Regions from separate parts of the Bradyrhizobium sp. 147 genome, predicted to be linked through region 1. Evidence: predicted binding sites of a transcription regulator. Region 1 holds the regulator's gene; each other region holds the start of a gene.
What was found. The regulator LexA, encoded in region 1, represses DNA repair genes until DNA is damaged. The targets are predictions, from matches to a motif close to TGTTCNNNNTGTGTTCNG.

Region 1 (7,699 bases):
TGCTCACCGGGCGGCGCGATGCCATCACCACGCCCGTCAACGACGCCATGTTCATCTCGGGGCTTGGGCCATGTGCTGTCGATCTCCGGCTATCACATGGCGGTCGTCGCCGGTGTCGTGTTCTTCGCGGTGCGCGCCCTGCTGGCCTTGATCCCGGGGCTGGCGGCGGGCTTCGCTATCAAGAAATGGTCAGCGGCCGCCGCGCTGGTGACGGCTGCGTTCTACCTGCTGCTGTCAGGCGCGGAGGTCGCCACGCAACGCTCGTTCTTCATGACGGCAGTGGTGCTGATCGCGGTCATGGTCGATCGCCGCGCCATCACCTTCCGCACGTTGGCGGTGGCGGCACTGATCGTGCTCGCGGTCGCGCCGGAAGCGCTGGTGCATCCGAGCTTTCAAATGTCGTTCGCCGCAACGCTCGGGCTCGTGGCGCTGGTGCAGATCGGCATGCCGAACCTGTTTGCCTCGCCCGATCATTCCGCGACGGCGCGCATCGCGCTTTGGGGCGGCCGCGAGATCGCGATGCTATTCCTGGCCTCGCTGATCGCAGGACTTGCGACCACGCCCTATGCCGCCTTCCACTTCCATCGCGTCACGCCGTTCGGCGTGCTCGCCAATCTCGGCGCGATGCCGGTGGTCTCGGCACTGGTGATGCCGGCGGGCCTGTTCGGCCTGCTCGCGGCTCCCTTTGGGCTTGACGGTGTGTTCTGGTGGCTGATGGGGATCGGCATCGACTGGATGGTCGCGGTGTCGCGCTGGGTTGCGGCGCTGCCCGGTGCAGTCGGCCGGATCCCTGCGTTCGGCACCGCGCCGTTGATCGCGGCAAGCCTCGGGATCATCGTGATGGGTCTGTTGCGCACGCCCTTGCGCTGGTCCGGTGCCTTGGTGCTGCTGGCTTCCATCGCGTGGGGGCTGTCGGTGCGGCAGCCCGATATCCTGATTGCCGGGGACGGCGCCAGCGTCGCGGTGCGGGGCAGGGACGGGCAGTTGCATGTGATCCGGGCGAGCAAGGATGGCTTTCTGCTCAAACAGTGGTTAGCTGCCGACGCCGATCCGCGCGATGCCGGGAGTAGCTCGCTGGCTGACGGCGTGTCGTGCGATGAGTCCGGCTGTGTGACGCCGCTTGCCGACGGTCGGCTGGTCGCGCTTTCCCTGCGCATCGATGCGCTGGCTGAGGATTGCAGTCGTGCCGCGCTGGTGGTCACGACGCGCCCCGCGCCGCCCGATTGCGCGGCGATGGTGGTCGACCGGCAACGTCTCGCCAGCCAAGGCGCGCTGGCATTGACGCAGCGTGGTGACGGCTTTGCGATTCAGGCGGTGAGAGCAAGAGGCACAAGCCGTCCCTGGCTGCCGGCCGGCGCCGGCGAGGGTGATTTCGACGGCAGCCTTGTGCCGAGGACGGCCGCGGCCCGCAACCGGATGCAACGCCGGCGGAGACCGACCTGCAGGTCGACGATTAGGCGCCGGACGATTAAAAACAAACGCGAAGAGTAGGTCCGGGTCCGACCGGACGTTCCGCAGCATTAAATCTTACCATCTCGCCGGCCTCGGCCGGCGATGGCAATTTCAATCCTGGCCCGACCCCGCGGGCGGGGCGGCTCAGCCAATCGGCAAGCGCGTGATCGTCGACCGGCTATCGGCGACGATCTGCGGCTTGTGCTCGCGCTCGCTGACCGGCTGCGTCACCGGCAATTGCAGCACGGTTGCGCGCTGGCCTTCGACGAGCTGCGTCACCAGCACGTATTTGCCGTCGGGGAATTCGATCGCGTCATGATGGCGGTCGGGTATGTGCGGATCGATCTTGCCGAACTTGCCGACGCGGGAGTTGATGGTGCGCGTCCAGATCCAGCGATTATCGTAACGGACGTTGTCGGCGAAGGCGAGCTCCGTTCCCGGCAGCAGGCAGACGGCCACGGTCGGATCGGCCGCGGAAGCAAAGCCGCGCGTTGAGGTGCCGCGGAACGTTGTCGACACGATCGTCTCGCCGACTTCGGCGGGGCGAGATGCAACGGCATGCAGGCTGTAGTCACACATCGGGTGCTCCTCATTCGAAGATAGCAACCCGCGCCTCCTTCGGAGGCGCAAGCCTCTATCAGAGTGGAAGCACGTAACGCTCTGCTCCGTTGTAGGCAAATCTGCGGCTGGCGTTGCCGGACGCGATCACATTATCTTTCCCGAAGCCATAGGAACAAAGCTCGCTTCAGTGCATTCGGCGGATGCGAGCGCCCGTGGCCTACGGGCGCCGACCAGGGGAATGTGGCCAGCTTCGCCGTGGCTGTCGGTCGATGGCAGTTCGGGCGTTGCGGAAATGCTCGCTCCCTGCGTGCGCTGACTTGCGTGCGTGGTGCTGCAATCGAGTTGCGAATGCTTGCGCGGCCGATCAAGCGATCAGCACGCTGCGAAGGCGCTTAAGGCGATCCTGCACATCGTAATCTCCTAAGATCTCTTCACAAGCGATGAGTGCTTGGGGCCGCATGCCGAGGATGGAGCGCCGGAGAGAGGGGCCGGATAATCTGCGCAAGACCAAAAGACTATCCAGCTGGAGCGGACCGTCGTCCGCTCCAATCGGAATCATTGGTATCGAATGACCGCTAGCTCGTCTCAGTACTTGCGGTACAGCCCGATCAGCTTGCCCTGAATCTTCACCCGGTTCGGCGGCAGGATGCGCACCTCATAGGCGGCATTGGCGGGCTCGAGCGCGATCGACGCCCCCCGGCGGCGGAAGCGCTTGAGCGTCGCTTCCTCGTCGTCGATCAGGGCCACCACGATGTCGCCGGTATCGGCGCTCTCGTTACGCTGGATCAGCGCCATGTCGCCATCGAGAATGCCAGCTTCGACCATCGAATCGCCGCGCACTTCGAGTGCGTAGTGCTCGCCTGAGCCGAGCATGTCGGGCGGCACGCTGATGGTGTGACTGCGGGTCTGCAACGCTTCGATCGGCGTGCCGGCCGCGATGCGACCCATCACGGGCACCGCAACGGGACGCTCGCCCTCGTCTGCGGAAGAACTGGAGCTCGCGCGCACCTTGCCGAGATTGCCCTCGATGACGCTCGGCGTGAAGCCGCGGCGGCTGCCGGCGGCGGCCTGGAGCTCGGGCAGCTTGATCACCTCGATGGCGCGGGCGCGGTTGGGCAGGCGGCGGATGAAGCCGCGCTCCTCGAGCGCAGTGATCAGGCGATGGATGCCCGATTTCGAGCGCAGGTCGAGCGCATCCTTCATCTCATCGAAGGAGGGCGGCACGCCGCTTTCCTTCAGACGTTCGCTGATGAACCGCAGAAGCTCGTATTGTTTGCGCGTTAACATCTCGACCAAAGTCCCCCGGTTGATGTCGTTCGATTCCGAGACGCTGAATTGGAGCGGTAGACCGCTACATGCTCGAAACAAATCATGAACGGACACTATATGTTCCATATGTGTTCCGCAACTGCTTAATTTACCGTGAACGCGGCAAAGTTCGCGGAACGCGTGTAGTGGATGCGTTCAGACGGGCAGGCGCAGCACCTCGCAAGGCGAGCCGGCCTCTGCCTTCGGAGCGAACGGTGCGCGGACGAGAAGTGCCTGTGCTGCAGCGAGATTCGCAAGCAGCGAGGAATCCTGGTGATCGACGGGAAGGGCCACCAGCGTGCCGTCGTCGCGCGTCTCCAGATGTGCGCGCAGATAGTCCGCGCGCATATCGTTTGCGTCCACATCGCGGCCGAGCACGGCGCGCTCTTGTCGGTGATGAATCACGGATCGTCCCGACAAGGCGCGAATCAGCGGCACCAGGAACAGGAAGGCGCACACGTAGGATGACACGGGATTACCCGGCAGGCCGATCACGCGCATCGCGCCGAGCCGCCCATGCATCATCGGCTTGCCCGGGCGCATCGCGATCTTCCAGAACGCCATCGCGACGCCTTCGTCCCTCAGCGCCTGCTGGACCAGATCGTGGTCGCCGACCGACGCGCCGCCGCTCGTGACCAGGATCTCGGCGCCGCTCTCGCGGGCGCGGCGGATGCCGGCAGTGGTGGCCTCCAGCGTATCGGCGACAATGCCAAGGTCGATGGTATCGGCCCCCTCGCTGCGGGCGAGCGCGTGCAGGGCGTAGCCGTTGGAATAGACGATCTGGCCGCGACCGGGCGTGGTTCCCGGCATTACCAGTTCGTCGCCGGTGGCGAGGATCGCGACCTTCGGACGGCGGCAGACGGCAAGCTGCGGATGATTCATGGCGGCGGCGAGTGCGAGATCGCGCTCGGTGAGACGGGTTCCCTTGCGCAGGAGCAGGTCGCCTTCGGAGAAGTCGACGCCCGCGGGGCGGATGTGGCGGCCGGCAATGGCGGCTTCCTTGATCGTGATGCGCTTGCCGTCCGCAACCGTGTCCTCCTGGATCACGACTGCGTCGGCACCGTTGGGAATGACGCCGCCGGTGAAGATCCGCACGGCTTCGCCGGGGCCCAGCGTTCCCGCGAATGGACGACCCGCCGCCACCTCGCCAATCAAGGTGAGCGCACTATCGAGCTTTGTTGCATCGCTCGCGCGCACCGCGTAGCCGTCCATCGCCGACATTGCTTCCGGCGGCTGTGTGCGCAGCGCCGCGACATCGCGTGCGAGCACGCGATGATAGGCCTCGTTGAGGGAAACCATCGCTTCAGGCAGCGGCTCCGCACCTGCCAGCACCGCGGCAAGCGCGTCAGAAACCGGCATCAAGGCCAAGGGCGGAAACTCCTGCTGAGCATATCGGCAATGGGCGGCGAAAGTTCTAGCCGAGTGCAGGCGTGAGGCAAAGGCGCCGACAGGATGATTTATCCTGCGTGATCTCCGTCATGAAGAATCGTGCGCAGACCGGTCACGGCATGATCCGGAAGGCGAGACAGACCGGTACGAGGATAGCCATGGCGAGGACGACAAGGATGAGCGCCACGGCCAGCATCGGATCAACTCTGCGTCTGTTCGCCCGAACTGACGCCGGCTGTCACGTCCGGAGCTTTGGGGCTTTGATCCTTGTCCGGCAGCGGATCGGCCTGCGACTTTAGGTCGGCGGCCTTGCTGATCAGCTTGGCGGAGAGGCGCGAATCCGAGGTGGTCTTGGCGAATTCGAGCAGCAAGGAGGCTTGCTTTGTGAGGTAGGCTTTGCCCAGCACGAGAATAAGTCCGATGTAGACGTCCCAACGGACTCATAGAGTCCGGAGGGAGGTATTCCGTTCCCGGAACTCTGTACAAAAATGTACAAAGTGAATTGGTCCCTACCCGAGCGGATTTGGGTGCCCGGAACCCGACCCGATCCGGTCGGCATCGGTGGTCAAATTCCCAACCCTAGCAAGGCCTTGCCGACATCACCGGGCGAGGTGACATGCACCGCCGTCAGTCCACGCGCTCGCGCCCCCTCGATGTTCTCGGCAAGGTCGTCGAAGAAGACGATTCGGCTGGCTGGCAGGCCGATCGCCGCCACGACATGATCGAACGCCTCTGCATCCGGTTTGCGCAGGCCGATGCTGGACGACAGATAGAGCTCGCGGAAATGCCCGAGCACCCCGGCATATTCCTTCGAGAAATAGTCGACATGTGGCCGGTTGGTGTTGGAGAAGGCATATAGCGGCACCTGCTTCGCCGCGCGCGGCAAGAGCTCGGCGATCTCAGGCATCTCGCCGGCGAAGATCGCGTTCCATCCCTCCAGAAATTGCGCGTCGGAAATGCCGATCCCGAGCGATGAACGCAGCGATTGGAAATAATCCTCGTCGCTGATCTTGCCGACCTCGTGCAGCCGGTAGGCCTCGTCACGCACATAGCGTGCGACGATGGCCTCGGGCTGGCAGCCCGCATGCCCCGCCCAGCAGGCGATCGCCTTGGAGAAATCGATATCGAGCACCACGCGGCCGAGATCGAACAGGAGCGCATCGGCGCTACCGGGGGAGAGTGAGGTCATCGCGTTCTTTCACTTTTCAGTATCGGTAGGGCTCGTGGTCGAACAGCGGGAACGCGCTGAACACGCTCGGCGCATTCGTTGCGGTCGCCTGATGCAGGCAGGATTTGTCGACTTCGGCGAACGAGGTGGCACCCAGGAGGCCGAGGCAGCGCAGCACTTCGTCCTCCAGCAGTTCCAGCATTCGCATCACGCCTGCTTCGCCGGCCGCGGCCAGCGCCCAGCATTGCAGCCGGCCGATGCCGACGATGTCGGCGCCGGCCGCGATCGCCTTGACGATGTCGGTGCCGCGGCAGAAGCCGCCATCGACCATGATCTTGGCGCGGCCCTTCACCGCCTCGACGATTTCAGGCAGCACATGCATGGCGCCGCGGCCGTGATCGAGCTGACGGCCGCCATGGTTGGAGACGTAGATCCACTCGACACCGTGATCGATCGCGATCTGAGCGTCCTCGGCGGTGGCGATGCCCTTCAGGATCAGTGGGATCCTGAACTTGTCCTTGATCATCTTCACCGTCCGCCATTCCAGACCCTTCTGGAAATCGCCGCCGGTCGCGCGCAGGCGGCTTTCGCGAACGTAGCGCTTGGCGATGTCACGTTCGCGACGGCTGTAATGGGCGGTGTCGACAGTCAGGCAGAACGCGGCATAGCCGTTCTTCTCGCTCCGGCTGACGACATCGGCGACGAAGGCATCGTCGCCGCGGACATAGAGCTGATAGAGCCGCAGCGCGTCGGGCGCGGCCTCGCCGGTCTTCTCGAGCCCCGGCTCGGACACCGAGCTCAACATGTGCGCCGCACCGAAGGTGCCGGCGGCGCGCGCGACGCTTGCCGCGCCATCGGGATCGAAGATCTCCAGCGCACCGACGGGGGCGAGCACCACCGGCAGCCGCATCCTGCGGCCGAACTGCTCGACGGAGCCGTCGACCTTGCGAACGTCGCGCAGCACGCGCGGGCGGAAGGCGATCTCGTCCAGCGCCATGCGGTTGCGGCGCATCGTGGTCTCGGTCTCGGCAGCGCCGACGATGTAGTCCCAGGCATTCTGGTTGAGGTTGGCGCGCGCCTTCCGGATGAACTCGTGCAGGTTCTGGAACGGCTCGTTGCTGGCGCCGAGTTCGACGTTCCTGTCCGGCCGGATGCGGGGCGCGTCATTCATTGTTGTCCTCCCGAGAATTTGAAGTCTTGTCGCCATCGCCTAGCGTGTCCGGCCCTCCAAAACCATCCTAAAATCGCATAGCTGCGAGGCGTGGGCGGCCGACCGATGCCGCGTTGCGCGAAGCGGTTTCGGAACGTTGCCAAAAGTTTAAGCCGAAGCGAAGGGATTTCGCCGGCGTACTGCCGCCGGCCTTCCAGGCGGCCTTGAAGAAACCAGAATGGTGTTGTGAGAGGTGACCTGGATCGCCATTTGCATGGCGGCTTCCAAGCCCGAGAGATAAGCCCTCAACAGAACCGCTAAGCAAAAGGCCAGCCTATCCATGCGGAAAACCCTGCTGTTCCCCCTGGGCGCGCTCACGGGAGTGTGTCTGACCCTTCTGGTAGCCAGTCCCCACGGCAGCGTGTGGGCGGCACGGGCGGCGGCGAGCGCGGACGATGCCTATTCCCAGCTCAATCTGTTCGGCGCAGTGTTCGAGCGGGTCAAGGCGAACTATGTTGAGAAGCCCGACAATGCCAAGCTGATCGAAGGCGCGATCACGGGCATGGTGACCTCGCTCGATCCGCACTCGCGCTACATGAATGCCAAGGCCTGGACCGAGATGCAGGAGACCACCTCCGGCGAGTTTGGCGGGCTCGGCATCGAGGTCACGA
Region 2 (7,699 bases), on a different contig from region 1:
CCGGCCCGACAACGAGCGCGACTACGGCCAGGAGGCGATCGAGATCCTGCTCCAGGTGATGGAGAACCAGCGCGAAGACCTGGTCGTGATCCTCGCCGGCTATGGCGAGCGGATGACGAGCTTCTTCGCCTCCAATCCCGGCTTCCGCTCGCGCATCGCGCACCATATCGAATTTCCAGACTATGCTGAAGCCGAGCTGCTCGTCATCGCCGAGCTGATGCTGAAGGAACGCGGTTATCGCTTCTCGGCGGCCGCGCGCGAGGCGTTCGAAAAATACATCGCGCTGCGCCGGACCCAGCCGTTCTTCTCCAACGCGCGGTCGATCCGCAACGCCGTTGACCGTATCCGCCTGCGGCAGGCCGATCGTCTGGTGTCCGATCTCGACCGCATGCTCGACATCGCCGACCTCGAAACCATCGATCCCATCGACGTCCTGGCGAGCCGCGTCTTCAGCGGCGGCGCCGACGCGCGGAGTGCAAGGTCATGACGAGAGAGGTGATCATTGCTCCTTCAATTCTGGCGGCGGATTTCGCGCGTCTCGGCGAGGAGATCGCGGCGATCGATGCGGCCGGGGCCGACTGGATCCATTGCGACGTTATGGACGGACACTTCGTGCCCAACATCAGCTTTGGCCCCGACGTCATCAAGGCGATCCGGCCGCTGACGAAGAAGGTCTTCGACGTGCATCTCATGATCGCGCCTGTTGATCCTTATCTCGAGGCGTTCGCGAAGGCCGGTGCGGACGTCATTACGGTGCACGCAGAAGCCGGCCCGCATCTGGATCGTTCGCTTCAGGCGATCCGCGCGCTCGGCAGGAAAGCCGGCGTGAGTCTGTGTCCGGCGACGGCGGAGAGTGTCATCGAATATGTGCTCGATCATCTCGACCTCGTGCTGGTGATGACGGTCAATCCCGGCTTCGGCGGCCAGTCCTTCCTCGACTCCCAGTTGGCGAAGATCGCACGGATCAAGACCATGATTGGCAACCGGCCGATCCGGCTCGAGGTCGACGGCGGTATCACGCGCGACAATGCTGCTGCCGTGGCTGCCGCGGGCGCCGATACGCTCGTGGCGGGTTCCGCGGTGTTTCGCGGCAAAGGCGCCGCGGAATACGCGGCCAATATTGCGGCCATTCGCGCCGCCGCCGACGCCAGCTTGCTTCCAAAGCCGCAAGACAGGTCTGCGCAGCGGATGCGCGTAAGCGATGGAGGCCCTGTCCGGTAGACTACGTCATCGATCGCCGCCTCTACGCCTGCCTTGGCGGGCGGCGAGAATTCAGCGTGCGAATCCGCGCCGACTGGAACTTTGGCTCCCATCCGCATTTGCTAGAACTAACCGAGGCTGGCGCGCGGCGGGCGCAGCAAAACTTTTGCATGACCGCCATCGGCCTGACGCAAATCGGGGCAATAAGCCCTGGGAATGCGAGGGAGGGTCTCATGGAGAACGTACGTCGCTACCGGGCGCTCGCGTCCCTCTGTCGTCAGCAGGCAGCCTATAGGCCGCTCCAGAACTGGGAGCTTCTCGGCCAAGCCGAACATTTCGAATATCTCGCGGAAGTCGAGCTCAAGGCGCATTTCGACGCGTGCAATGCACAAGGCGGCGAGGACGCCCCGGAAGCCGTGGCCTGGAAGTCACCTGCCGCGGCGTGACGGTGGCGGGCCGGCTCGGCTCAATGTCGGCGCGGGCGACCGACAGGCCGACCGTGCGGATCGAGAGCCCGGCCGACATGTCTTGCCAGATCGGGCGCTGAAGCTTCGCGCAGACCGCATCGTCTTCGTTGATCGTCTCGCCGCGCTGGCCGGTCCCCAAATCTTTGCCAAGATTTAATCGCGTGGACGGGACGCCGTAAGGTGGCAACGACCATGTTGGGCGCAAGGCGACAGCTGCTCAACATGGACATCTCGACATGAACGATCGCGTCAATTCCGACATCACCACCTCCCGCAAGATCCTGAGAACGCGCAGGCTCGCGCTGCTCGGCACCGTGGCCGCGCTTGGCGCGGCCGTGCTGGCGGCTGCTCCCGGCGCTTTGCCGTTCGGGATAACCTCCTTCGCCGCGCCGGCGCAGGCCGCCGAAACGGCTGCGACCCCGCCGGGCTTCGGCGATCTCGTGGCCAAGGTCAAACCCGCCGTCATCTCGGTGCGGGTCAGAATTGACCAGAGCAACGACAAGGGCGCGATGCTGCAACAGAACCGGATGGATTCGGACGAAGACTCGCCGCTCGACCAGTTCTCGCGGCAGTTCGGTTTCCGCTTTCCGGGTGGCATGAACGGCATGCCGCGTCAGCGCCGCCAAATGATCACGGGCGAAGGCTCCGGCTTCTTCATCTCCGCCGACGGTTATGCCGTAACTAACAACCATGTCGTCGATCACGCCGAGTCCGTGCAGGTGACCATGGACGACGGCACGACCTATACCGCGAAGGTCGTCGGCACAGATCCGAAGACCGATCTCGCGCTGATCAAGGTCGAGGGCAAGAAAGATTTTCCGTTCGTCAAATTCTCCGACCAGAAGCCGCGCATCGGCGATTGGGTCGTTGCGGTCGGCAATCCATTCGGCCTCGGCGGCACCGTCACCGCGGGTATCGTCTCGGCCAGCGGCCGCGACATCGGCAATGGTCCCTATGACGACTTCATCCAGATCGACGCGCCGATCAACAAGGGCAATTCGGGTGGTCCGGCTTTCGATATGAGCGGCAACGTGATCGGCGTGAACACCGCGATCTTCTCGCCCTCAGGCGGCTCGGTCGGTATCGGCTTCGATATTCCGGCCACGACCGCAAAGCTCGTGGTGGCGCAATTGAAGGACAAGGGCGCAGTCACCCGCGGCTGGCTCGGCGTGCAGGTGCAGCCGGTGACGCCGGATATTGCCGACAGCCTTGGCCTCAAGGAGGCGCGCGGGGCGATCGTCGACAATCCGCAACCCGCCAGCCCGGCGGCGAAGGCCGGCATTGAGGCGGGCGACGTTATCACCGCGGTCAACGGCACGGCGGTCAAGGATTCCCGCGATCTCGCCCGCACCATCGCCACCCTGGCGCCCGGCAGCTCAGTCAAGCTCGACGTCTTCCACAAGGGCGAAAGCAAGACTGTGACGCTGGCGCTCGGCGAGCTGCCGAACGAACGGCAGGCGCAGGGCAAGGCCTATGACGGCAAGGTGCCGCCGGGCGCCGGCACGCCGCGCCTTGGGCTTGGTCTGGCTCCCGCCGGCGATGTGCAGGGCGCCGGCCGGGAGGGTGTCGTCGTCACGGAGGTTGATCCGGAAGGACCGGCGGCGCAGCGCGGCATCCAGACCGGAGACGTCATCCTCAATGTCGGTGGCAAGGCTGTCAGCAATGTCGCCGAAGTCCGTTCGGAGCTGGCGCAGGCCAAATCGTCCGGCAAGCGCAGCGTGCTGTTGCAGGTCAGAAGCGCGGATGCCACCCGATTCGTCGCGGTGCCACTGGCGTAAGGCGAGCTTGGATCGCTTCAATCCAAAAAGGCGGCCTTCCGGCCGCCTTTCGCATTCGTATCCAAGACCCCCCACGGGCCACCGATAACATTCTCGTTAACGGCAGGGTGGGTGACCCGGTTCGTCCGAAAAAGCCGTGTTCGGCCATCAGACTTTCTGGCCGCGCATCTGCTCGGCGGCAATGAAGCCGTGAATCGGGTTTGCGAGCGTGGAACTTCGAACCCCCCGACCGCTTTGTGGAACTGGCCGGTGGTTCGCATTTGATCGGTGCCGACATGGATCGATTGAAGCTCTCGCTGATAAGTACGCTGCTCGTCGCGTGGTTCATCCTGCCGGCAGGAAACGCGCTCGGGCGCGACGATGGCCGCTATGCGAACTCGCCCCTGAAGCCATGGTTCGACAGCCTGCGCAGCCACCTCGGTCCGTGCTGCTCGGATGCGGACGGCTTTGCCGTCTCCGATCCCGATTGGGAATCGCACAACGGGCATTACCGTGTTCGGCTGGACGGGCAATGGGTCGAGGTGCCGGATGAAGCCGTCATCACCGAGCCGAACCGCGCCGGCCGCACCATGGTGTGGCCGGTGAAGACTGCGTTCGGGATTTCGATCCGCTGCTTCATGCCGGGCAGCATGATCTGACCGAGGTCAGCGCGACCGCTTGGTGGATTTGCGCTTTGACGATGCCCGGGAAGATTTCTTGGAAGATTTCTTGGAAGATTTCTTGGCAGATTTCTTGGACGTCTTCTTCTTGGACGTCTTCCGCTTGGAGGCCTTCTTCGGGACTTTCTTGCCCTTCTTGCGTGCCTTCGACAGTCCGATCGCAATCGCTTGCTTGCGGCTCTTCACGCGTCCGCCGCGACCGCCACGTCCGCTCTTCGCGGTACCTTTCTTGTAACGCCGCATCTCGCTTTCGACATCGCTGCCGGAGCTGCGCGAGTAGCGGCGCTTCTTTGCCTTACGTGCCATGCCTTTTCTCCCTTGGCCGAGGAAGAACCGTCGGACACCGGCATGGTTCCGAACAGCACGCCTGCAATGTTCCCGGCGGTGAAGCCAGCCTTAGAACGAATTCGCCAGTTCGATCTCCGCCTCCAGCACCTGGATGCGCCGCGCAGCCTCGGCGAAGGAGAGATCCCGCGCATATTGTGTCGGCTGATACGCTTCTTCGCTCAGCCGCTTCAATCTCAGTCCCTGCGCCCGTGTCATCTGCTCACTAAGAAAAACCCTGGCGTCGTATTTGGCCTGAACCTGCATGTAGCTCCTCCGGTTTGAAAACATGATTTGACTATATGTTCTTATTTTGTTCTAACAAGCCATGGACAACAGAATTAACGAAATTCGGCGTAAAATCAGCGCCTTGAGGTTGGAAATGGCCGAGGTCGAGGCGTCTGTGCGCGATCTCGTCAACGGCGATTGCGACTGCACCGAACGAACTCTGGCGCAGATCGATCTGCGCCGGAAAATCAACCTGCTGATCGATGAATGGAAGGCGGCTGGGGGCGGTGACGTCCTGCCTGACGTCCGCGGCCAGATGCGTCTTCGCTCCGTGAAGAATGTCGACAAGGCGGCGCGCGTGTTGGCCGGTCACTAAGCGTGCGCGCAAGCGACATGCTGCCGATTGTCGATGCCCTCGGACACCTAACGGGCCGCGCTGTGCGGGCCGTGCCGGACGAAATCTGCGGCAACGTTCCTTCGTCCGACGTGATGACGCGCCGGCGCGTGACCGCGATGTTGCGCGAGGCTTTATGCGGCGATCGCTATGCCTGGAAGAGGTGAAGCGGGCCGGCGGCGATACGCTGGTCAGCGCGCCGACCTGTGGCGCTAAAGTAGTAGCGGTTTTCCGAGAAGATGATGCTCAAACAACAATCTGAAGCGCAATGACGGTTCATCCAATCTCATTGCGCTTTATGGCGCGAGGGACTGGATGAATCGTCATCGTGCTTTGGTGAAGGCCCCGCGCTGAACGCGGGACTCTCACGTTACCGCGCAGAGCTCACTTGGTGTTGCTCATGCCACCCTTGTTCGTCATCGTGCCGCCCTGGTCGGAGCCGGGGCCAGAGCCGCCTTGACCGGAGGGATCGGCACCCTTGGAGGACTTGGTGTTCGCGCCCGTGGTCTGCGACGATGACATTGAGGATCCATGTTTGGCCTTGTGCGACTTCGCCTGCGCGGCGAACGGCGCGGCAGCGAGGCCGGTTGCCAACATTGCGGCGAAGGCGAGCTTGACTGTTTTCATATGGAGGAACTCCCTGAGTTAAATTGACGCAGGCGGCCAACTGCCGTTCCTCGCAGGAGTTCCCGACAAAGCTTCCCCTAGGGTCACGCGCGCTTCAAGATTGCTTGTTCTCTTCCAGGATGAACACGATGCCCGTGAGCGTCGCGCCGATCGCGAAGGTCGTCCCCAGTGTGAGAGCGAACCCAAGAGCGGCTTGGCTTCCGCCATGACTCAGCAGATTGGCGACGGCTGGATTGGACAGAATGAGTGTGAGGCTGAAGGCGAGGCCGAGGGCTGCACCCATCATCGCATGTGTCATCAGCTTGATGAGGCCGGTGGGAGAGACCAGGCCCGACGACTTCTTCGCGCGCATGGAACTATGTCCCGATTTGGCCCGCAAACGCGCGCAATAGTCATTGGTTCCATCTGGATGAAGGAATTTTCATCGCCAGCTTCATCCGACGTTCATGCCCGGCTTGCGAACATGAGCGCCATCAACACGGGACATTGGATATGGGCAAGGTAGTCTTTCTGTACCGCTCGCTGGCCTATCGCAACGCGGCCGCAGACATCTTGCGCAAGGCGCGCAAGCTCCCGCGCGGCGCGGAGCGAAGCGCGGCCCGGCGCTACGCGAAGGCGTTGCGTGATCTCGCTCGAACGGAAGCTTGGCTCGAAGGACGCATCGCGCGCGACCCAAGGACGGAGCAGCGCATGACGAACACGGCGTCCGGCTAAAGCTCTCCGTTCCGATTGAGGGAAGCTCTCGATTCTTGGCTTGACGCGTTTTCTTGACGCGAACCGGTCACCACTTCGCTGGAAAACGCTCTAACCGGATGCGCGCTGCAACTCGGCCGCCGCGGCGGCATCAAATTTGCTCGGTGCCGTCGCCGCCGGCTTGCGTGTCAAGGGTACCTCGAGGCGGCACAACAGTCCCTCAGCGCGCCAATCGAATTTCGCCTGTCCGCCGAGCTGGGACTCGACGCTCGCGAGCAGGCTCCGCGTTCCGAAGCCTCGGGATTTCGGCGTCCTGACGAGCGGGCCGCCAGTTTCCTCCCAGGTCAGCGTGAGGAGCTCGTCATCGACCTGCCACCCGATCATGAGCCGCCCGGATCGCGTCGAAAGCGCGCCATATTTTGCCGAGTTGGTGAAAAGCTCGTGCAGAGCGAGCGCGAGTGTCTGGGCAGTCGTCGGCAGCAATTGAACCTCGGGGCCCGCCAACCTGATCTGGCCACTCGGCGAGTAGGGTGCCAGCTCCTCGTCGATCAGCTTGGAGAGCTCGGCTCCCTGCCAGCTCGACAGCGACAGGATGGTGTGCACGCGCGCGAGCGCATTGATGCGTCCCTCGACGGCATTGACATAGGCCTTGACCTCGTCGGCACGGGTGAGGCGCACGATCGATTGCGCCAATGCCAGCGCGTTCTTGGCGCGATGATCGACTTCCCGCGCGAGAAGGTTCTGCTGCTCTTCGGCGCGCTTGCGTTCGGTAATGTCCACCGTAACGCCGCTCACCCGCACCACGCGGCTGCTATGGTCGACCGTTGCGGCCGCTGTGCCGACGCACCAGCGTACCTCACCATCGGGCCGCACAATGCGGAACTCCGTTTCATAGGAGCGCGTGCCGCTGTTGAACTCGGCGATCGCCTTGCGCAACTGATCGACGTCATCGGGATGCAACAGCGCCTGAACGTTGGCCGGGTTGACCTCGAAGCTCTCCGGGCTAACCCCAAAGATGCGATATTGTCCCTCGTCCCACATCCAGTCGCCGGTGATCCAGTCCCAATCCCAAGACCCCATCTTGCCGGCGGCGATTGCCATGCTGCGCCGCTGCTCGCTCTCGCGAAGCTTGGCGGTGGAATTCTCCAGCTCGGCGGTGCGTGCGCGGACGCGGTCCTCGAGCTCCTGATTCAGTCGTTCGAGCTCGCGGGTCTTACGATAGAGTTCGGCGAACACCTTGATCTTGGCGCGCAGCACCTCCGGCACGACAGGCACCGGAACGTAGTCGACGGCGCCCATCTCGTAGCCCCGCAACCGGTCGATGTCGCT
Region 3 (7,699 bases), on a different contig from region 1:
GCAACCGTTCTTGCCCTCTCCTCTCGCGGGAGATCTCCCACAAGGGGAGAAGATAAAAGCTTCAAAACACCTTGCGGATCCAGTTGTGCGGATCGTTGGTGCGGCCGTACTGGATGTCGACGAGCTGCTTGCGCAGGCCCATGGCGACCGGGCCGGCCGCGCCGCCACTGATGTCGAAATCGCCGCTCACCGAGCGCACCTTGCCGATCGGCGAGATCACGGCGGCAGTGCCGCAGGCGAAGGCTTCTTTCAGCCTGCCGCTGGCGGCGTCCTTGCGCCACTGGTCGAGCGGGTAGGGCTCCTCGCGCACCGTCTTTCCGGCATCGCGGGCGAGCGTGATGATGGAGTCGCGTGTGATGCCCGGCAGGATGGTGCCGAGCGGCGGCGTCGACAACGAGCCGTCGTCGAACACGAAGAAGACATTCATGCCCCCGAGCTCCTCGATGTAACGGCGCTCGAGCGCATCGAGGAACACGACCTGATCGCAGCCATGCTGGATCGCTTCCGCCTGGGCGCGCAGGCTTGCGGCATAATTGCCGCCGCATTTGACGGCGCCGGTGCCGCCGATCGCAGCGCGCGTGTAGTTCTCGGACACCCAGATCGACACCGGTGCAGGGCCGCCCTTGAAATAGGAGCCGACCGGCGAGGCGATGACCGCGAAGATGTATTCGGATGACGGCTTGACGCCGAGGAAGGTCTCGCTCGCGATCATGAAGGGCCGTAGGTAAAGACTGCCCTCGCCGCCCGGCATCCAGGCGCGGTCGATGCGCACGACCTGCTCGACCGCCTCGATGAAGACATCCTCGGGCAATTGCGCCATCGCCATGCGGTCGGCCGAGTCCTTGAATCGCCGCGCATTGGCATCCGGGCGAAACAGGTTCACGCCGCTGTCGTCGCGCTTGTAGGCCTTGAGGCCCTCGAAAATTTCCTGAGCGTAATGGAGGACCGCGCCGGCCGGATCGAGCTGGAAGTTGGCGCGCGCCTCGATTTTGGCCTCGTACCAGCCGCCCTTGGCCTGATTGTAGCGGACGATCGCCATGTGATCGGTGAAGACTCGCCCGAACCCTGGGTCCACCAGCTTGGCGACGCGGTCCTTCTCAGGAGTCGGATTGGATGCGGGCTGGATGTCGAATGTCATGCTCATGTCCTTGGCTCCCGCTGCCGGTATCGGCGCTGTTCTGGCACCGGCCCGCCCCTGTTCGGGGCCGGCTGGCTTCATTAGGTGTCTGGCTGGACCGGCGCCAGCCTTGTTACGGCCGGTTTCCCGTGGCCAGCATGTCGCCGAGGACATGCTTTTGCGGAAGGCGGAAGTCCAGTATGTTTTGTCGAAATGCCGCTCGACAATCGCACGGTAGATCTGCTCCGGCCGTCGTCGCCTGTCCGGCTGTTTCCGCCGTCCCCGCTTCGACGCCGCCCGTCGCGATACGATCTAAAATTTCGTGCGGGCCAATCGTTTTGTAACATTGAACCTAAGATACGTCAATATGCCTGACATAAATTTCGCGAGTCCGTCTCAAGACGCCGCCGAGCCTCGGCCGGCCGCAGGCGATGGAAACAATTTGCGCTGGGATATCATCGAGCTGCTGTTCTTCGCCTATCGCGATTTCGTCGGCGATCCCGACCAGGAGCTGGAGGCCTTCGGCTTCGGCCGTGCCCATCACCGGGTCATGCACTTCGTCTATCGCTACCCCGGCCTCAAGGTCGCCGACCTCCTCGACGTCCTGCGCATCACAAAGCAATCGCTTGGCCGCGTGCTCAAGCAGCTTCTCGACGAGGGCTATATCGTGCAGAAGACCGGCGACAATGACCGTCGCCAGCGCCTGCTCTATGCGACGCCGAAGGGCGAAGCGCTGGTGCAGAAGCTTGCCGGGCTGCAGACCACGCGGATCAACAAGGCGCTTGCCGAAATGGGTCCGCAGGATGCCGAGACCGTCAAGCGCTTCCTGCGCGCGATGATTGATCGCGACGATCCGGACAAGGTGCTCGAGACGATCTTCGCTTCCGTCAACCACGACGCCAAGGAGTGACCGTGCCGCTCGCTGCCACGCTCGCCCGCCCGCCGGTGCAACCCGCCGACGATGCCCCGCATCTGCTGCTGGTCGATGACGACCGCCGCATCCGCGATCTGCTGTCGCGCTTTCTCGCCAGCGAAGGCTACCGCGTCTCGACCGCCGCCAGCGCCAGCGATGCGCGCGCCAAGCTCATGGGCTTGCATTTCGATCTCTTGATCCTCGACGTCATGATGCCCGGCGAGACCGGCTTCGACCTTGCCCGTTTCATCCGCACCTCGTCCTCGGTGCCGATCGTGATGCTGACGGCACGGCACGAGGCAGAAGCGCGCATCGAGGGCCTGCAGATCGGCGCCGACGACTATGTCGCAAAACCGTTCGAGCCGCGCGAGCTCGCGCTGCGCATCAACAACATCCTGAAGCGCGCCGCGCCGCCGCCGCAGGCCGCGACCGTGGAGAAGATCGCTTTCGGACCCTACGTCTACCATCTCGATCGCGGCGAGCTGCGCCAGGGCGATGAGGTCATTCACCTCACTGACCGTGAGCGCGAGATGCTGCGCATCCTCTCGGAGACGCCGGGCGAAACCGTGCCGCGCAGCGCGCTGACCGGCAACGGCAGCGTCAACGAGCGCGCCGTGGACGTTCAGATCAACCGCCTCAGGCGCAAGATCGAGACCGATCCCGCCAATCCGCTGTTCCTCCAGGCGGTGCGCGGCATCGGCTACCGGCTGGTGGCCTTGCCTTAAAGCCATAGAGCAGTGAAGCGCCACCGATGAGCACGATCGATACGGGCCTGACGCTTCTGAAGAGCGCCGCCGACCGCGTCTCCGCCGCCAATGGCTGGATGGGCAACGCATTCAAGGGCTGGATGCCGACCGGCCTCTATGCGCGCGCGCTGCTGATCATGATCGTGCCGATGGTGATCCTGCAATCGGTCGTCGCCTTCGTGTTCATGGAGCGGCACTGGAACACGGTGACTCGCCGCCTGTCCGCGGCGGTGGTGCAGGACATCGCCGCGCTGATCGACGTCTACAAGGGCTATCCGCAGGACAAGGACCGCGACCAGATCCGCCGCATCGCCCAGCAGCGGCTCGGCCTCGTCGTCGATTTCCTGCCCGCCGGGGACATGCCGCCGCCAGGACCGAAGCCGTTCTTCTCGCTACTCGACCAGACCCTGTCGGTGCAGCTCGGCCGCCAGATCGGGCGTTCGTTCTGGATCGACACGGTCGGCCGCTCCAATCTCGTCGAGATCCGCATCCAGCTCGACGATGCCGTGATGCGCGTGTTTGCCCAGCGCAGCGCCGCCTATGCCTCGAACTCGGAAATCTTCCTGTTCTGGATGGTCGGCACGTCCTCGATCCTGCTGATCGTCGCGGTGCTGTTCCTGCGCAACCAGATCAAGCCGATCCTGCGGCTCGCCGATGCCGCCGAGAGCTTCGGCAAAGGCCGCGAGGCGCCGAATTTCCGCCCCAGAGGCGCGCGCGAGGTGCGGCGCGCCTCCGTCGCCTTCCTCGAGATGAAATCGCGCATCGAGCGCACGATGGAGCAGCGCACCGCAATGCTGGCTGGCGTCAGCCATGACCTGCGCACCATCCTGACCCGCTTCAAGCTCGAGCTGGCGCTGATCGGCGATAGTCCGGAGCTCGAGGGCATGCGCAAGGACGTCGACGAGATGTCGATGATGCTGGAGGATTACCTTGCCTTTGCCCGCGGCGATTCCGGCGAGCAATCGCAGCCGACCGATATGGCCCAGGCCCTGGAAGAGCTGCGCAGCGACGCCGAACGGCACGGCCACACCGCGACCGTGGCGTTCCACGGCCTGCCAGTGGTGACCGTGAAGCCGGCCTCGTTCAAGCGCTGCCTTGCCAACCTCGTCACCAACGCCGCGCGCTACGGCAAGGCCATCGCCATCACCGGCCAGCGCGATCACCGCTATCTCACGGTCACGATCGACGACGACGGGCCGGGCATTCCCGCGCATTTGCGCGAAGAGGTGTTCAAGCCGTTCCTGCGGCTGGACAACGCCCGCAACCAGGACGAAGGCGGCACGGGCCTTGGTCTCGCGATCGCCCGCGACATCGCCCGCTCGCACGGCGGCGACATCACGCTCGGCGACAGCCCGATGGGAGGATTGAGGGCGAGCGTGAGAATACCGGTGTAACTGCTCTTGCCTCTCCCGTAAGAACGGGGCGAGGGAGCACACCGGTTTTCCGGCTACGATCTCGCTACTTCGGCAGCAGTGCCTTCAGCTTATCCACGTCGCGCACGTTCATCTTGAAGCCGCCTGGCATCACGATGTCGCCGGGCTTCTGGTCCGGCTTGCAGGCCCCGAGCCATTTCGCTTCGAGCGTCATGGTGCTATCGCGCCCTGCCGTGCCGGCGACGCCGCCTTGCGCATGCGAGGAGGTCTTCACCGTATAGGCCGAGTTGAAATCGCCTGATATCTCGGCATGCGAGGTCGTGCTGACGCCGGCGACGTTGCACTCGGAATCGCTGACATAGCCGGTCGCGGTCTTCTTGATCTCCTGCTTGGCGCAGATCTGCTTGGCCATCGGGGAGACGTTGTTGCTCATCTCCTTGTCGACGGTCTCGTCGGTGCAGTGCTGCATGGTCATCTCGGGCACGGGCGAGCCGGTCGTGACCAGCTTCATTTCCCAAAGGCCGGCCTTGCGCAGCGGCAGATCGTCGGCGCTGGCGCTGCCTGCCGACAACACGAGACAGGCGGCCGAGCCGAGCAAAGCGAGTTTGCGCGTCATCTGGGAGCTCCCGGCTGAGAGATTGCGGCGTTACGACCGCGGTTCAGTACAGCGTTCGGATCGGCTGGTCGGCGGCGCCATAGGGCACCCAGCGGCAGGAGAACGAGATGTAGCCGCCCTCGTAGGCCTGCACCGCGAGAAATTTGGCGACCTTGCCGTAGCGCGCGCAGTGATCGACCGCGACCTGCCGGGCATCGACCTGGGTCGCCATCGAATAGGCGATGATGCCGCCGGTGTCGTTGCCCTTGAACGGCGGCACTGGAAGGATATCGGCGCGCGCCGACTGGCTCGCCATCATACCCGAGACAACCAGGCTGGCGAGAAGACCCGCGGCCGCAATGATTCGCATTCCCGTCACTCCAATTGGCTGGCCGCCAGTTTACGGTGCTGCGATGGAAGTGGAAAGAACGGAAGCCATGCCGAGCGCGACGTTGTGGTCAACTCCTGGCGAAGTGTTGCCGCGCTGCACTTGACCCCGCCGAGCCTTCGCGGCACGGTCCCATCTTCGCAAGACCCAGCAGTCCGGATTGCCCATGCGCGCCCCCTCCCTGAAATCGCTCCGCTTTGCCGCCGTGCTCGGCCTCACGTTCGGGGCGCTGCCGCTCGGTGAGGCCAGGGCCGCCAATCCGCTCGAGACGAATTTCTGGCTGAGTGGGCCACGTTACGACGGCGCCGTCGCCGATTGCGACAAGGCGCTGCCGACGATCGCCACCCAGTTCTGGGAGAAGGAAAGCTCGTTCTGGAATTCCTCGTTGAAGATCACCGGCTTCTCCGCCGTTCGCGAGACCGCCTTCCGGCCCTGGCAGTCCGACAACATTCCGCGCCGCTATTGCACCGGCGACGCCATGCTCAATGACGGCAAGGTGCGCAAGGTGCATTTCTCGATTATCGAGGATGGCGGCTTTGCCGGCTACGGCAATGGTGTCGAATGGTGCGTCGTCGGAGTCGACCGTAACTGGGCCTACAATCCGGCCTGCCGCGCCGCCAAGCCCTGATTTCAAGGGCCCTTCGGGCCGATCCGGCGACCGAACGGCGGTGGCCCGAATTTTGTTCTTGAAATGTTCTTATCGCCTGCTAGGCTTCATTGCACAGTCTAGTTGAGGGGCGTCGCCATGTTTCATTCCAGATTGCATTCGTTCTCCCGCCTGGTGATCTCGCTGACCCTTCCCCTGATCCTTGCCGCAGGCTTGGCTTCGTTCGCCGGTGGCGCAAAGGCCCAGGACAAGCGGCAAAACGCGCCGGGCGAGTTCGATTTCTATGTGCTGTCGCTGTCATGGTCGCCCTCCTTCTGCGAGGAAGCGGCCGAGCGCAGCGGCCGTTCACAGATGCAGTGCAGCGGGCGGCCCTACGCCTTCGTGGTGCATGGCCTGTGGCCGCAATATGAAAACGGCTTCCCCGAATATTGCCAGCGGCCGGCACCGCGGCTGAACCGCGGCATCGTTTCCTCGATGCTCGACTTGATGCCGGCGCCGGGCCTGATCTTCAACGAATGGGACAAGCACGGCACCTGCTCCGGGCTCGAGAGCCGCAGCTATTTCGAAACGATCCGCAAAGCGCGCGCCGCGATCAAGATCCCGGCCGAATATCTCGATCTGTCGCAGGCCAAGACCGTGGCGCCGGCGGAGGTCGAGGACGCTTTTATCAAGGCCAATCCCGGCCTCAGCAATGCCGCCATCTCGGTCACCTGCAACCGGACACGGCTGTCCGAGGTCCGCATCTGCCTCAGCAAGGACCTGCAATTCCGCGCCTGCGACGAGCTCGAGCGCCGCACCTGCCGCCGCGAGCAGGTGACGATGCCGCCGATCAGGGGTGGGTAGAGCGAGCCCTCGGATCGTCATTCCGGGGCGCGCGGCTTGTCCGCCGCAGCCCGAAGAGCGAAGGCGGAAGCGCGAGCCCGGAATGCATCTGTCCGCGTTCTCAAAGAAATGGATTCCGGGTTCGGTGCTGGCGCACCGCCCCGAAATGACGGCCGTTACTTTCGCCTCGCGATGTCGTAACTCTCCGTCATGAACTACCGTCACGCCTTCCATGCCGGCAGCTTCGCCGACGTCATCAAGCACATCGTGCTGGCGCGCATCCTCACTTATTTGCAGGACAAGCCGGCGGCGTTCCGCGTCATCGACACCCATGCCGGCGCCGGCCTCTACGACCTCGACAGCAACGAGGCGCGCCGTGGCGGCGAGTGGCTGACCGGCATCGCGCGGCTGATGCAGGCGCGCCTGTCGAACGAGACCGCGGCGCTGACCAAGCCCTATCTTGACATCGTCCGCGCCTTCAATCCGAAGGGCGAGCTCAAAGCCTATCCCGGCTCGCCACTGATCGCGCGCGGCCTGCTCAGGCCGCAGGACCGCCTCGTCGCCTGCGAGCTCGAGCCGAAGGCGCGGAAAGCGCTGATCGACGTGCTGCGCCGCGACGAGCAGGCTCGCGTGGTCGATCTCGACGGCTGGATGGCACTGCCCGCCTTCGTGCCGCCGAAGGAGCGGCGCGGCCTCGTGCTGATCGACCCGCCGTTCGAGGCCAAGGACGAGTTCGAGCGGCTTGGCGAGGCCTTCTCAGCGGCGTTCGCGAAATGGCCGACCGGTATCTACGTCATCTGGTATCCGGCCAAGAACCGGCGCGCCACCGACACGCTGGCGCAAACGGTGGCCCGGCTCGCAGCCGCAGCAAAGCCGCCCGGAAAATGCCTGCGCCTCGAATTCAGTGTGGCGCCGCAGCTCGATGGCGCGGCCCTCACCTCCACGGGTCTCCTCATCGTCAACCCGCCCTACACGCTGCACGGTGAGCTCAAGACCATCCTGCCCGAGCTCGAAATGCCGCTCGGCCAGGGCGGCGCTGCCAGATTCCGATTGGAGGTGCCGAGGCCGTAACACTCCGGCATTCTTGGGAAAAATATGCAGGAACGGTAGTCAATCTGCGACGAACCGTATTATGCTG

Region 2: a site for LexA is predicted at 4,732-4,749, ahead of IVA87_RS06365 (DUF3072 domain-containing protein). Genes of this name have one in related genera too.
Region 3: a site for LexA is predicted at 5,814-5,831, ahead of IVA87_RS31780 (ribonuclease T2). Genes of this name have one in related genera too.

Annotation. Positions count from the first base shown of each region.
Region 1 is NZ_JADPKL010000099.1:37,066-44,764, forward strand. It holds partial or broken gene IVA87_RS25985 (ComEC/Rec2 family competence protein) at 1-1,457, shown strand, start outside; gene IVA87_RS25990 (hypothetical protein) at 1,597-2,031, opposite strand; gene lexA (transcriptional repressor LexA) at 2,599-3,300, opposite strand; gene glp (gephyrin-like molybdotransferase Glp) at 3,478-4,689, opposite strand; gene IVA87_RS26005 (hypothetical protein) at 4,911-5,117, opposite strand; gene IVA87_RS26010 (HAD family phosphatase) at 5,276-5,899, opposite strand; gene IVA87_RS26015 (alpha-hydroxy acid oxidase) at 5,916-7,049, opposite strand; gene IVA87_RS26020 (S41 family peptidase) at 7,369-7,699, shown strand, end outside.
Region 2 is NZ_JADPKL010000024.1:164,907-172,605, forward strand. It holds gene cbbX (CbbX protein) at 1-487, shown strand, start outside; gene rpe (ribulose-phosphate 3-epimerase) at 484-1,221, shown strand; gene IVA87_RS06345 (hypothetical protein) at 1,434-1,646, shown strand; gene IVA87_RS06350 (Do family serine endopeptidase) at 1,904-3,445, shown strand; gene IVA87_RS06355 (hypothetical protein) at 3,721-4,083, shown strand; gene IVA87_RS06360 (DUF6496 domain-containing protein) at 4,090-4,410, opposite strand; gene IVA87_RS06365 (DUF3072 domain-containing protein) at 4,501-4,695, opposite strand; gene IVA87_RS06370 (hypothetical protein) at 4,811-5,032, shown strand; gene IVA87_RS06375 (hypothetical protein) at 5,050-5,217, shown strand; gene IVA87_RS06380 (hypothetical protein) at 5,435-5,677, opposite strand; gene IVA87_RS06385 (hypothetical protein) at 5,772-6,029, opposite strand; gene IVA87_RS06390 (hypothetical protein) at 6,170-6,391, shown strand; gene IVA87_RS06395 (HWE histidine kinase domain-containing protein) at 6,482-7,699, opposite strand, start outside.
Region 3 is NZ_JADPKL010000135.1:143,046-150,744, reverse strand. It holds gene IVA87_RS31815 (branched-chain amino acid aminotransferase) at 62-1,144, opposite strand; gene IVA87_RS31810 (MarR family transcriptional regulator) at 1,485-2,027, shown strand; gene IVA87_RS31805 (response regulator transcription factor) at 2,024-2,755, shown strand; gene IVA87_RS31800 (ATP-binding protein) at 2,782-4,170, shown strand; gene IVA87_RS31795 (DUF3617 family protein) at 4,235-4,765, opposite strand; gene IVA87_RS31790 (hypothetical protein) at 4,809-5,114, opposite strand; gene IVA87_RS31785 (hypothetical protein) at 5,299-5,760, shown strand; gene IVA87_RS31780 (ribonuclease T2) at 5,878-6,582, shown strand; gene rlmJ (23S rRNA (adenine(2030)-N(6))-methyltransferase RlmJ) at 6,772-7,632, shown strand.